2 linked regions of the Tolumonas auensis DSM 9187 genome follow. The protein of the gene in region 1 interacts with the protein of each later gene in a pairwise test. Links are inferred from orthologs where the notes say so. Each region holds a gene or a part of one and is shown on either strand. Other genes may lie near its edges.

Region 1 (7,648 bases):
TTAATGCCTACCGCTATGCCGGACACCAGTATGCCAACCTTGATCCTCTCGGACTGACGTCGAATCCGGTTATTCCTGAACTTGAGCTTTCCTATTATCAGCTGGATGCGGGTGATTTGGATCGGGAGTTTCATATTGGCAGCTACCAGGCCGGTCAGGAACGGATGACACTCCGTCATCTGCTGGATTCTCTGCGTAAAACATATTGCGGTGTTGTTGGTGCAGAGTTTATGCATATGACCTCGCAGTCTGAGAAACGCTGGATCCAGGAACGGATGGAGCAGGTGAAAGGTCAACCAGTCTGGCCGGATACCATCAAAAAGCAGGCACTGGAAGAGTTAACTGCTGCGGAAGGTCTGGAACGTTATCTGGGTGCCAAGTTCCCCGGCGCAAAACGTTTTTCACTGGAAGGCGGGGACATGCTGATCCCGATGGTGAAATCCATCATCCGTCAGGCCGGTGCGAATGACTATAAAGAGATCGTGATCGGGATGGCTCACCGGGGCCGGTTAACCATGCTGGTGAATGTCCTCGGGAAACGGCCGAAAGAACTGTTCGATCAATTTGCCGGTCATCATGGTGATGCCTGGGGAACCGGTGATGTGAAATATCACATGGGGTTCTCGTCTGATTTTGCTACTGAAGGCGGTAATGTTCATCTGGCGCTGGCATTCAATCCATCGCATCTGGAGATCGTCAATCCGGTCGTTATTGGCTCGGTCCGGGCCAGAATGGAACGACTGCATGATAATGAATTCAATAAAGTATTACCGATTACCATTCATGGCGATTCGGCTATTGCCGGTCAGGGTGTCGTTGCTGAAACATTTAATATGTCTCAGACCCGGGGCTTTGGTGTCGGTGGTACGCTGAGAATTGTGATTAACAATCAGATTGGTTTTACGACCGCCAATGTAAAAGACACCCGTTCCACCCGTTACTGTACTGATGTGGCAAAAATGGTGCAGTCTCCTATTTTCCATGTCAACGCAGATCATCCGGAAGCCGTTTTATGGGTCACGAAACTGGCGATGGATTTCCGCAATACTTTCCACCGGGATGTGGTGATCGATCTGGTTTGCTATCGTCGCAACGGACACAACGAAGCCGATGAGCCGACTGCGACACAACCGCTGATGTATCAGAAAATCCGCCAGCATCCGACAACCCGGCAGATTTATGCGGAACAGTTAGTGAAGAATGGCATTCTTGAAGAGAGTGCGGCTGAGCAAATGGTAACGGATTATCGCCAGGCATTGGATCGTGGCGAATGTGTTCTGAAAGAATGGCGTCCGATGTCTGAATTACATCAGAACTGGAATCGCTTTCTGGGGCATGACTGGCAGGAAGGTTACGATGCGGCTTACCCACTGGATCAATTGACAACACTGGCTGAGAAAATATGCCGTTATCCGGACACACATGTTTTACAGTCGCGTGTACAAAAGATCTATGAAGATCGTCTGTTGATGAGTCATGCCGAAAAAATGGCTGACTGGGGATTCGCTGAAAATCTGGCTTATGCTTCCTTATTGGTTCGTGGATTCCCTGTCCGGCTAACCGGCCAGGATTCCGGTCGTGGCACCTTTTTCCACCGCCATGCGGTATTACACAACCAGAATGATGCATCCACGTATACCCCATTGATGCATCTTGCTCCGGATCAGGCACCTTTCCGGGTTTATGATTCTGTTCTGTCGGAAGAAGCTGTTCTGGCGTTTGAATACGGCTATGCCACCGCAACACCGGATGGTCTGACGATCTGGGAAGCGCAGTTTGGTGATTTTGCGAATGGCGCGCAGGTGGTTATCGACCAGTTCCTTTCATCCGGTGAACAGAAATGGGGCCGGCTCTGCGGTCTGGTATTACTCTTGCCGCATGGTTATGAAGGGCAGGGAGCGGAGCATTCATCAGGACGCCCTGAACGTTACCTGCAAATGTGTGCACAACACAATATGCAGGTTTGTATGCCAACGACCCCCGCTCAGATTTATCATTTATTACGCCGGCAGATGTTACGCCCGATGCGCCGTCCGCTGGTGGTCTTTACACCGAAGTCTTTATTACGTCACCCGCTGGCGGTTTCTTCTCTGCAGGAGTTGTCGGAAGGACGCTTCCGGAATGCAATCGCTGAAACAGATGCGATTCCGGCGGAAGGCGTGCAGCGGGTTGTCCTCTGCTCCGGTAAGGTTTACTACGATTTACTGGAAGCGCGCCGTAAGGCGGATAATAAAGCGGTCGCTATCATTCGTATTGAACAGCTTTATCCTTTCCCCGAAGAAGAGCTGAGAGAGATCATGCAGGCTTATCAGCACGTGCAGGATTTTGTCTGGTGTCAGGAAGAGCCAAAAAATCAAGGTGCCTGGTATAACTGTCAGCACAGAATGAAACGCGTTATACCGACAGGAACTTATCTGAATTATGTTGGCCGTCCGGCATCTGCCGCACCCGCCGTAGGCTATATGTCGTTGCACTTGCAGCAGCAAAAAACATTAGTTGAAGAAGCTCTGACTATAAAATAAAAGGATACCCCATGACTTTGCAAATAATGGTGCCTGATCTTCCTGAATCTGTATCTGATGCGACCATTGGCACCTGGCACAAAAAAACTGGTGAACGCATCAAAGCTGGCGAGTTGTTGGTTGACCTGGAAACGGACAAAGTTATATTGGAAGTACCGGCTCCTCAGGATGGGATCATCGGCGATATCTTTTTTGACTCTGGCAGTGTTGTGCAGGCCAGACAATTGCTGGCTGAATTGCAGGAAGTGCCTGCGAGTGGCGAGGAGACAACAGAGAAACCAGCCCCGGCTCCTGATACCGGCGATGCCAGCGATATTCTGACGCCATCGGTGCGCCGTATTCTGGCTGAGGAAGAGGTTGACCCCTCTGTGTTGCAAGGCTCTGGCCGTGATGGTCGTCTTACACGTCAGGATGTGCTTGCTCATTTACAACGTCAGACAAATGACCCGTCGGCCACAACAGCCTTGATTGCGACTGTTGATTCTGCGACTGAGACTCCGGTCAGTGGCAGAGAGGAAAAACGGGTGCCGATGACCCGTCTGAGAAAACGCATCGCCGAGCGTTTGCTGGAAGCTAAAAATACCACGGCAATGCTGACCACCTTTAATGAGGTCAACATGCAGCCGATCATGCAGATCCGCAGTAAATATCAGGAACAGTTTGAAAAACGTCATGGTATTAAGCTCGGCTTCATGTCGTTTTATGTGAAAGCCGTCAGTGAAGCACTGAAACGCTATCCGGAAATCAACGCCTCTATTGATGAAAATGATATTCTTTATCATAATTACTTCGATATCAGCATTGCGGTATCAACAGACCGTGGACTGGTGACCCCGGTTTTACGTAACTGTGATGAGTTATCGCTGGCTGAGATTGAAAAAGGCATCAAATTACTGGCTGACAAAGCCCGTGATGGCAAGCTTTCGGTGGAAGATCTTACCGGCGGCACGTTCACCATCACGAATGGCGGTGTTTTTGGTTCATTGATGTCGACGCCCATCATTAATCCTCCGCAAAGCGCGATTCTGGGTATGCATAAAATCCAGGATCGTCCAATGGCTGTGGATGGTCAGGTGGTAATTCTTCCAATGATGTACTTGGCTCTGTCGTATGATCACCGTATCATCGACGGCCGCGAGTCTGTCGGGTTTCTGGTTCATGTAAAATCTTTACTGGAAGATCCGACCCGATTGCTATTGGATATCTAATATAACGAGAGCGACACGGTGCCGCTCCCTGAATAACGGACTATTATCATGAATTTGCATGAGTATCAGGCCAAGCAATTATTTGCTGACTACGGCCTGCCTGTGCCTTCAGGCATTCCCTGTTCTTCCGCTGATGAAGCTGTCGCTGCTACTAAAAAGCTGGGCGGCGATAAATGGGTAGTGAAGTGCCAGGTTCATGCCGGTGGCCGTGGTAAAGCCGGTGGCGTTAAAGTTGCTGGCAGTGAACAGGAAGTACGCGCTTTTGCTGACCAATGGTTAGGCAAACGTCTGGTCACTTATCAAACTGATGCCAATGGTCAGCCGGTTAATACTATTCTCGTTGAAACCTGCGGTAACATTGCCAAAGAACTGTATTTAGGCGCTGTAATCGATCGCAGTTCCCGCCGTGTCGTGTTTATGGCTTCTACTGAAGGCGGTATGGACATCGAAACCGTCGCCCACAACACACCGGAACTTATTCACAAAGCAGCTTTGGATCCATTGACTGGCCCGCAGCCATATCAGGCGCGCGAACTTGGCTTCAAACTGGGTCTGAATGCGGAGCAACTGAAACAGTTCACTAAAATTTTCCTGGGTCTGGGCAAGATGTTTGTCGCCTGTGACTTGTCATTGCTGGAAATTAACCCGCTGGTTATTACCGGCGAAGGTAACCTGCTGTGTCTGGATGGTAAAATTAACATCGACAGCAATGCTCTGTATCGCCAGCCAAAACTGAAAGCCTGGAATGATGAAACGCAGGAAGATCCGCGTGAAGTGGAAGCGGCCCGCTGGGATCTGAACTATGTCGCGCTGGATGGCAATATCGGTTGTATGGTGAACGGCGCAGGTCTGGCGATGGGCACCATGGACATCATCAAACACCACGGTGGTTTCCCGGCTAACTTCCTGGATGTCGGTGGTGGCGCGACTAAAGAACGCGTGACCGAAGCATTCAAGCTGATCCTGTCTGACAGCAAAGTGAAAGCTGTGCTGGTCAATATCTTCGGCGGTATTGTGCGCTGCGATCTGATTGCGGACGGTGTGATTGGCGCTGTGGCGGAAGTCGGTGTGAAAGTGCCAGTCGTCGTGCGTCTGGAAGGTAATAACGCTGATTTGGGCTCTAAAAAACTGGCCGAAAGCGGATTAAACATTATTGCGGCAACCAGCCTGACGGATGCAGCAGAACAAGTAGTGAAAGCAGCGGAGGCGGTGGCATGAGTATCCTGATTAATAAAGAGACCAAGGTCATCTGTCAGGGCTTCACCGGCTCGCAGGGTACATTCCATTCTGAACAAGCGATTGCTTACGGCACACAAATGGTGGGCGGGGTATCACCGGGTAAAGGTGGTTCAACCCATTTGGGACTGCCGGTATTCAATACCGTGCGTGACGCCGTAGAAACGACGGGTGCTACCGCATCTGTTATCTATGTTCCGGCACCATTTTGTAAAGACGCCATTCTGGAAGCCATTGATGCGGGTATCCAGCTGATCGTTTGTATTACTGAAGGCATTCCGACACTGGATATGCTGCAGGTAAAATGTCGACTGGATGAAACCGGTGTCCGTATGATCGGCCCTAACTGTCCGGGTGTCATCACACCGGGTGAATGCAAGATCGGCATCATGCCGGCTCACATTCATCTGCCGGGTAAAGTGGGCATTGTTTCCCGTTCCGGTACGCTGACGTATGAAGCAGTAAAACAGACGACCGATGCCGGCTTTGGTCAGTCCACTTGTGTGGGTATTGGTGGTGATCCAATTCCTGGTTCCAACTTCATTGATATCCTGAAACTGTTCCAGGAAGATCCTGAAACAGAAGCGATCGTAATGATTGGTGAAATTGGCGGTACTGCGGAAGAAGAAGCGGCAGCCTTTATCAAAGCCAATGTAACCAAACCCGTGGTTTCCTATATTGCTGGTGTCACTGCCCCTGCAGGTAAGCGTATGGGTCATGCTGGCGCTATTATCGCTGGTGGTAAGGGCACGGCAGCGGAGAAGTTTGCCGCCCTGGAAGAAGCGGGTGTGAAAACCGTGCGTTCCCTGGCGGATATCGCGGTCGGTTTGCGCGAAGTGACTGGCTGGAAATAATAAAAATTATCGGCTGATATGGCAGATACAAGAAAGGCTCCTTAAGGAGCCTTTCTTATTTTTGCTGAACTGATGATTAAGCAGCGAAGTTTTTCGCAGCAAATTCCCAGTTCACCAGAGCCCAGAAGGCTTCCATGTATTTCGGACGCAGATTACGGTAGTCGATGTAATAAGCATGTTCCCAGACGTCTGCAGTCAGAACCGGAGTAACGCCATCGGTCAGAGGGCAACCCGCGTTAGATGTGTTCTGCAGCGCCAGAGAGCCATCTGCCTTTTTCACCAGCCAGGTCCAGCCTGAACCGAAGTTGGTAACAGCAGACTTAGTGAATTCTTCTTTGAATTTTTCAAATGAACCGAAAGTTGCAACGATTGCATCCGCCAGTGCGCCGGTTGGTTCTCCGCCACCATTTGGTGACAGGCAATGCCAGTAGAAAGTATGGTTCCATACCTGAGCTGCATTGTTGAAAATACCGCCGCTGGAGCCTTTGACGATCTCTTCCAGAGATTTGTTTTCGAACTCAGTGCCAGGGATGAGATTGTTCAGGTTCACCACATAGGTGTTATGGTGTTTACCATAGTGGTACTCCAGGGTTTCCTGAGAGATGTGTGGTGCCAGTGCATTTTTTTCATAAGGCAGAGCTGGTAATTCAAAAGCCATTGAAATTCTCCTCTTTGATTAACACGGTCTCTATAGGTCAGACCTTTTTGCTAAATTGATTTATAGCAAATTTTAACTCATATATACTACATATTGTTGTAAAAAATTTAACATTTAATATACATCAATAGAAAGATAGTGGCATTGTCAGACCATCCTGACGGCTATAACCCTACAAAAGGTAGCGTTGTTAAGCCGTAATGATGGAGTAAAATCAGTACGATTTCAGTTATGAGGCGCAATCATGGAAACCATTGAGAAGATCAAGCAACAAATCGCAGAAAACCCTATCCTGCTGTATATGAAGGGCTCACCGAAGTTGCCAAGCTGTGGCTTCTCATCACAGGCCTCACAGGCTCTGATGGCATGTGGTGTACCTTTTGCCTATGTGGATATTTTGCAGAATCCGGATATTCGTGCAGAGTTACCTAAATATGCTGACTGGCCAACTTTCCCGCAATTGTGGGTAGAGGGTGAGCTGATTGGTGGTTGTGACATCATGCTGGAAATGTTTCAGCAGGGTGAACTGCAGCCATTATTGAAAGCAGTTCATGCCAAACAAACGGCTGCAGAATAAGTCTGTAACGGGAGTGAAATTATTTACTCCCGTTGACTCAGTTAACAAATAACATTTGATTGTATTGACGTTAACTGTTCACTATCCTCTGGCTTTGTTATGATTCATTCGTATCAACTATATAAGGCCACACACCGTGTTTAAGGCTCAAAGCCCAGCGGGGCTTGCTGAAGAGTACATTATCCGATCTATCTGGAATCACCGTTATGCTCCAGGCTCTATTTTGCCGGCAGAACGGGAGTTATCAGAAGTGATCGGCGTAACTCGCACCACATTACGCGAAGTGCTTCAGCGACTGGCCCGGGATGGCTGGTTAACGATACAGCATGGCAAACCTACGCGGGTGAATAACTTCTGGGAAACATCCAGCCTGAATATTCTGGATACTCTGGCTAAGCTGGAGCAGGAGAAATTGCCGCAGTTAGTGGAACAGTTATTTTCTGCCCGTACGAATATCAGTGTTATTTTTATTCATTCCGCACTGAAACGGGATGCTTTCTCCGTGCTTTCGGTTCTGGCTGAACGTACCAGGCTGAATGATTCGGCAGAAGCCTATATTGATTTTGATTATCAGCTATACCATGTATTGGCGT
Region 2 (5,365 bases), 370 kb from region 1 along the record:
TGGCGTTTGTGCGTAGCTTAAACGTGCTGTTGAAAGACAAATCTGTTGGTCAGCGTATCGTTCCGATCCTGGCAGACGAAGCCCGTACCTTCGGTATGGAAGGTCTGTTCCGTCAGATCGGTATCTACAGCCCGCATGGTCAGCAGTACACCCCGCAAGATAAAGAACTTGTGGCGTACTACAAAGAAGACCAGAAAGGTCAGGTTATTCAGGACGGTATTAACGAACTGGGCGCGATGTCATCATGGCTGGCTGCTGCAACTTCTTACAGCACCAACGACTGCCCGATGATCCCGTTCTACGTTTACTACTCAATGTTCGGCTTCCAGCGTATCGGCGACCTGGCATGGGCCGCTGGTGACCAGCAGGCTCGTGGCTTCCTGGTGGGTGGTACTTCCGGCCGTACAACACTGAACGGTGAAGGTCTGCAGCACGAAGATGGTCACAGCCATATTCTGGCCAGCACTATTCCGAACTGCGTCAGCTACGATCCATCATTCGTGTATGAAGTAGCGGTCATTATTCAGGACGGTCTGCGTCGTATGTACGGTGACAATCCGGAAAATATCTACTACTACATCACTACACTGAACGAAAACTACCATCACCCTGCAATGCCAGCCGGTGTTGAAGAAGGTATCCGTAAAGGTATCTACAAACTGGAATCTAACGCAGGCGCGAAAGGCCAGGTTCAGCTGATGGGCTGTGGTTCTATTCTGAACTACGTACGTCGTGCCGGTAAGATCCTGGCTGATGAATACGGTATCGGTTCTGATGTGTACAGCGTAACCAGCTTCAACGAACTGGCCCGCGATGGTCAGGATGCAGATCGTTACAACATGCTGCATCCGGAAGCTGAGCAGAAAGTTCCTTATATTGCTCAGGTTCTGGGAACTGCACCTGCAATCGCTGCGACCGACTACATGAAGTCATACGCGGATCAGGTTCGTCATTTTGTTCCTGCAGAAAGCTATCGTGTACTGGGTACTGACGGTTTCGGTCGTTCAGACAGCCGCGAAAACCTGCGTCGTCACTTCGAAGTGAACGAAGGTTATATCGTTGTCGCTGCACTGACTGAACTGGCGAAACAAGGCACCGTTGATAAGAAAGTAGTTGCTCAGGCAATTGCCAAATTCGGTATCGACGCTGACAAGATCAACCCGCTGTACGCATAAGGGGAAATTTCATGTCTAAAGACATTTTCGTTCCGGATATCGGCGGTGATGAAGTAGCCGTTACTGAAATTCTGGTTAAAGTGGGTGACAAGGTTGAAGCTGACCAGTCACTGCTGACCGTGGAAGGCGACAAAGCCTCTATGGAAGTACCTGCTCCTGAAGCCGGTATCGTTAAAGAGATCAAGATTGCATTAGGTGACAAGGTTTCTACCGGTTCCCTGATCATGGTATTCGAAGCGGAAGGTGCGGCAGTTGCTGCACCAGCTCCGGCCGCTGCCGCGCCAGCCCCTGTTGCAGCTCCTGCGGCTGCAGCACTGCAAGACGTGAACGTACCGGATATCGGTGGTGACGAAGTTGCTGTAACCGAAATCATGGTCAAAGTGGGCGATACCGTTGAAGCGGATCAGTCTCTGCTGACTGTAGAAGGCGACAAAGCCTCTATGGAAGTACCTGCACCATTCGCTGGTGTAGTGAAAGAGATCAAAGTGGCAACGGGTGACAAAGTGTCTACCGGTTCCCTGATCATGGTATTCGAAGTGGCGGGCGCTGCGCCTGCAGCTGCACCAGTTGCTGCTGCTCCGGCTCCTGTTGCGGCAGCCCCTGCGGTTGCTGCGGTGAAAGAAGTTAACGTACCGGATATCGGTGGTGACGAAGTTGCCGTAACCGAAATTCTGGTTAAAGTCGGCGATGCCGTTGAAGCTGATCAGTCTCTGATCACCGTGGAAGGCGACAAGGCTTCTATGGAAGTGCCTGCACCGTTTGCCGGTGTGGTTAAATCACTGAAAATTGCGGTGGGTGACAAGGTTTCTACCGGTTCCCTGATCATGGAATTTGAAGTGGCTGGCGCAGCATCTGCTCCGGCACCGGTGGCTGCACAAGCTGCTGCGCCTGCAGCGGTCAAAGCGGTTCCTGCTTCAGCTCCGGCACCTGTTGCAGCGGCGAAAGTGGAAGAGAAAGGTGAATTTGTAGCGGGTGACGCTTATGTTCACGCAACTCCGGCTATTCGTCGTCTGGCGCGTGAGTTCGGTGTCAATCTGGCAAACGTCAAAGGTACCGGCCGTAAAGGTCGTATCCAGAAAGAAGACGTTCAGAACTACGTGAAAGAAGCACTGAAACGTGCTGCTTCTGCACCGGCCGCTGGCGGCGCGGGTGCTGGTCTGGGTGTTCTGCCATGGCCGAAAGTAGATTTCGCGAAATTCGGTGATATCGAAGAAGTTGCGCTGACTCGTATTCAGAAAATCTCTGGTCCGAATCTGCATCGTAACTGGGTGATGATCCCGCACGTTACACAGTTCGATGAAGCTGATATCGGCGAGATGGAAGCGTTCCGTAAAGAACAGAACGTGATTGCCGAGAAGCAACAACTGGGCTTCAAGATCACACCTCTGGTGTTCATCCTGAAAGCAGCAGCCAAAGCACTGGAAGCGCATCCACGTTTCTGCAGCTCGCTGTCAGAAGATAGTTCTACACTGATCATGAAGAAATACATTCATATCGGTGTCGCGGTTGATACGCCAAATGGTCTGGTTGTACCGGTAGTTCGTGATGTGAACAAGAAAGGCATCTATGAACTGTCGAAAGATCTGGCTGAGATCTCCAAGAAAGCACGTGCCGGTAAGCTGACTGGCTCGGATATGCAGGGTGGTTGCTTCACTATCTCCAGCCTGGGCGGTATCGGTGGCACTCAGTTCACCCCAATCGTCAATGCGCCGGAAGTGGCTATTCTGGGTGTCTCTAAATCAGATATGAAGCCGAAGTGGAACGGTAAAGAGTTCGTGCCATGCCTGACGCTGCCTCTGGCATTGTCTTATGACCATCGCGTCATCGACGGTGCTGCAGGTGCGCGTTTCATTACGACACTGACTGATGTGCTGTCCGACATTCGTCGTCTGGTACTGTAATTTTGTCTGTCTCTCCGGAAGCATGCTAGGTTTAGTATGTTTCCGGAAGCAACTGAATAATCAAAAGAGGTCATGATGAGTAATGAAATCAAAACTCAGGTGGTGGTAATTGGTGCCGGCCCAGCCGGTTACTCTGCTGCTTTCCGTGCTGCCGACCTGGGCCTGGAAACCGTTTTGATCGAACGTTACGGTACACTGGGTGGTGTATGTCTGAACGTCGGTTGTATTCCGTCTAAAGCACTGCTGCACGTTGCGAAAGTTATCGAAGAAGCTAAGGCACTGGCGGAGCACGGTATCGTATTCGGTGAACCACAAACTGATATCAACAAGATCCGTCTGTGGAAAGAAAAAGTAGTGACCAAGCTGACTGGCGGCCTGTCTGGCATGGCCAAGCAGCGTAAGGTGCCTGTCGTTAACGGTGTGGCCAAATTCACCGGTCCTAACAGCATTGATGTGACTGCGACTGATGGTTCAGTAACCACGGTCAAATTTGATAACGCGATTATCGCAGCGGGTTCCCGTCCGGTAAAATTGCCGTTCATTCCGCACAACGATCCACGCGTCTGGGATTCTACCGATGCGCTGGAGCTGAAAGAAGTGCCGGGCAAAATGCTGGTTCTGGGCGGTGGTATCATCGGTCTGGAAATGGGTACTGTGTACTCTGCGCTGGGTGCGGAAATCGACGTTGTTGAATTCGCTGATCAGCTGGTTCCGGTTGCCGATAAAGACGTGGTGAAGGTTTACGCAAAACGTGTTGAAAAGAAATTCAACGTCATGCTGGAAACCAAAGTCACCGCCGTTGAAGCGAAAAAAGACGGTTTGTATGTCTCTTTTGAAGGCAAACAGGCACCGGCAGAACCAGTTCGTTATGACAGCGTGCTGGTCGCGGTAGGTCGTGTACCAAACGGTAAAGCGCTGGATGCCGAGAAAGCCGGTATCGCAGTTTCTGACCGTGGTTTCATCGAAGTCGACAAACAGCTGCGTACTAACGTACCGCACATTTTCGCTATCGGTGACATCGTGGGTCAGCCAATGCTGGCGCACAAAGGTGTGCACGAAGGTCATGTGGCAGCAGAAGTTATCGCTGGTAAGAAACACTACTTCGATCCGAAAGTGATCCCTTCAATCGCGTATACCGAGCCAGAAATTGCATGGGTTGGTCTGACCGAGAAAGAAGCGAAAGCCAAAGGTATCAACTTTGAAACTGCGGTGTTCCCATGGGCTGCCTCCGGTCGTGCAATTGCATCTGACTGCGCTGACGGTATGACCAAGCTGATTTTCGACAAAGCAACTCACCGTGTGATCGGTGGTGCGATTGTCGGCACCAACGGCGGTGAACTGCTGGGTGAAATCGGTCTGGCCATCGAAATGGGTGCGGATGCAGAAGATATCGCGCTGACTATCCATGCTCACCCGACGCTGCATGAGTCAGTGGGTCTGGCTGCGGAAGTGTACGAAGGTTCGATTACCGACCTGCCGAACGCCAAAGCGAAAAAGCGTTGATTCTGTTTCTTGTATAAAAAATCCGGCTCAGGCCGGATTTTTTGTTTCTGCGCAGTGTTACTTTTTCAGTGCCAGAATCAGGGCCGAGGTATCCATCCGGCCGCAGCCTTCCTGCTGCAGTTCGGCATAACGTTCATCTACCTGTCTGGTCAGCGGCAGATCGATATTTTGCCGTTCAGCTTCTTCCAGACAAATCCCCAGGTCTTTACGCATCCAGTCGATCGCAAAACCAAAATTGAATTCATTCTTCGCCATGGTTTCGGCGCGGTTCTCCATCTGCCAGGAACCGGCGGCGCCATATTTCAGTGTTTCGACCACCTGATGAATATCCAGACCCACGGTTTCTGCCAGCAACAGACCTTCGCTTAAGCCCTGCAGGACACCGGCGATACAGATCTGATTCACCATCTTGCAGCGCTGGCCGGCACCACATTTACCCACCAGCTGGATCTGACGGGCATAGGCTTCCATGACCGGTTTCGCGATAGCAAACGTCTGCTCATCACCACCGCACATGATGGTCAGACTGCCTTTTTCGGCACCACTCTGACCACCGGAAACAGGGCAATCCATAAAATGATTTCCCTGTTTGTGGCAGGCATTTTCCAGTTCATGCGCCAGTGTGGCGGAGGCAGTCGTATGGTCAATCAGAATGGCACCGGGTTTTAGTCCGGCAAGAATGCCGTCGTCACCGTAAACGACGCCGCGCACGTCGTTATCATTACCGATGCACATAAATACGATGTCCGCATCCCGGGCTGCTTCCCGGGGCGTTGCGGCAATTTT

Evidence for each region.
Region 2: the proteins of odhB (region 1) and lpdA interact in binary tests that used the Escherichia coli proteins (3 or more experiments, as listed by UniProt). The link is inferred for Tolumonas auensis DSM 9187 from one-to-one orthologs.

Annotation. Positions count from the first base shown.
Region 1 is NC_012691.1:2,434,492-2,442,139, reverse strand. Bases 1,833-4,631 are described here. They hold odhB (2-oxoglutarate dehydrogenase complex dihydrolipoyllysine-residue succinyltransferase), read left to right. Parts: upstream 1,833-2,533; coding sequence 2,534-3,730; downstream 3,731-4,631. Other genes in these bases: sucC (ADP-forming succinate--CoA ligase subunit beta), read left to right, coding at 3,779-4,631; TOLA_RS11315 (2-oxoglutarate dehydrogenase E1 component), read left to right, coding at 1,833-2,522. Also shown: more of TOLA_RS11315, read left to right, coding at 1-1,832; more of sucC, read left to right, coding at 4,632-4,948; sucD (succinate--CoA ligase subunit alpha), read left to right, coding at 4,945-5,820; sodB (superoxide dismutase [Fe]), read right to left, coding at 5,897-6,478; grxD (Grx4 family monothiol glutaredoxin), read left to right, coding at 6,723-7,055; fatty acid metabolism transcriptional regulator FadR, read left to right, coding at 7,192-7,648. UniProt on the Escherichia coli protein: E2 component of the 2-oxoglutarate dehydrogenase (OGDH) complex which catalyzes the second step in the conversion of 2-oxoglutarate to succinyl-CoA and CO(2).
Region 2 is NC_012691.1:2,809,235-2,814,599, reverse strand. The notes cover bases 2,425-5,365. They hold lpdA (dihydrolipoyl dehydrogenase), read left to right. Parts: upstream 2,425-3,151; coding sequence 3,152-4,579; downstream 4,580-5,365. Other genes in these bases: TOLA_RS13085 (NAD(P)-dependent oxidoreductase), read right to left, coding at 4,637-5,365; aceF (pyruvate dehydrogenase complex dihydrolipoyllysine-residue acetyltransferase), read left to right, coding at 2,425-3,076. Outside these bases: aceE (pyruvate dehydrogenase (acetyl-transferring), homodimeric type), read left to right, coding at 1-1,175; more of aceF, read left to right, coding at 1,187-2,424. UniProt on the Escherichia coli protein: Lipoamide dehydrogenase is a component of the glycine cleavage system as well as of the alpha-ketoacid dehydrogenase complexes.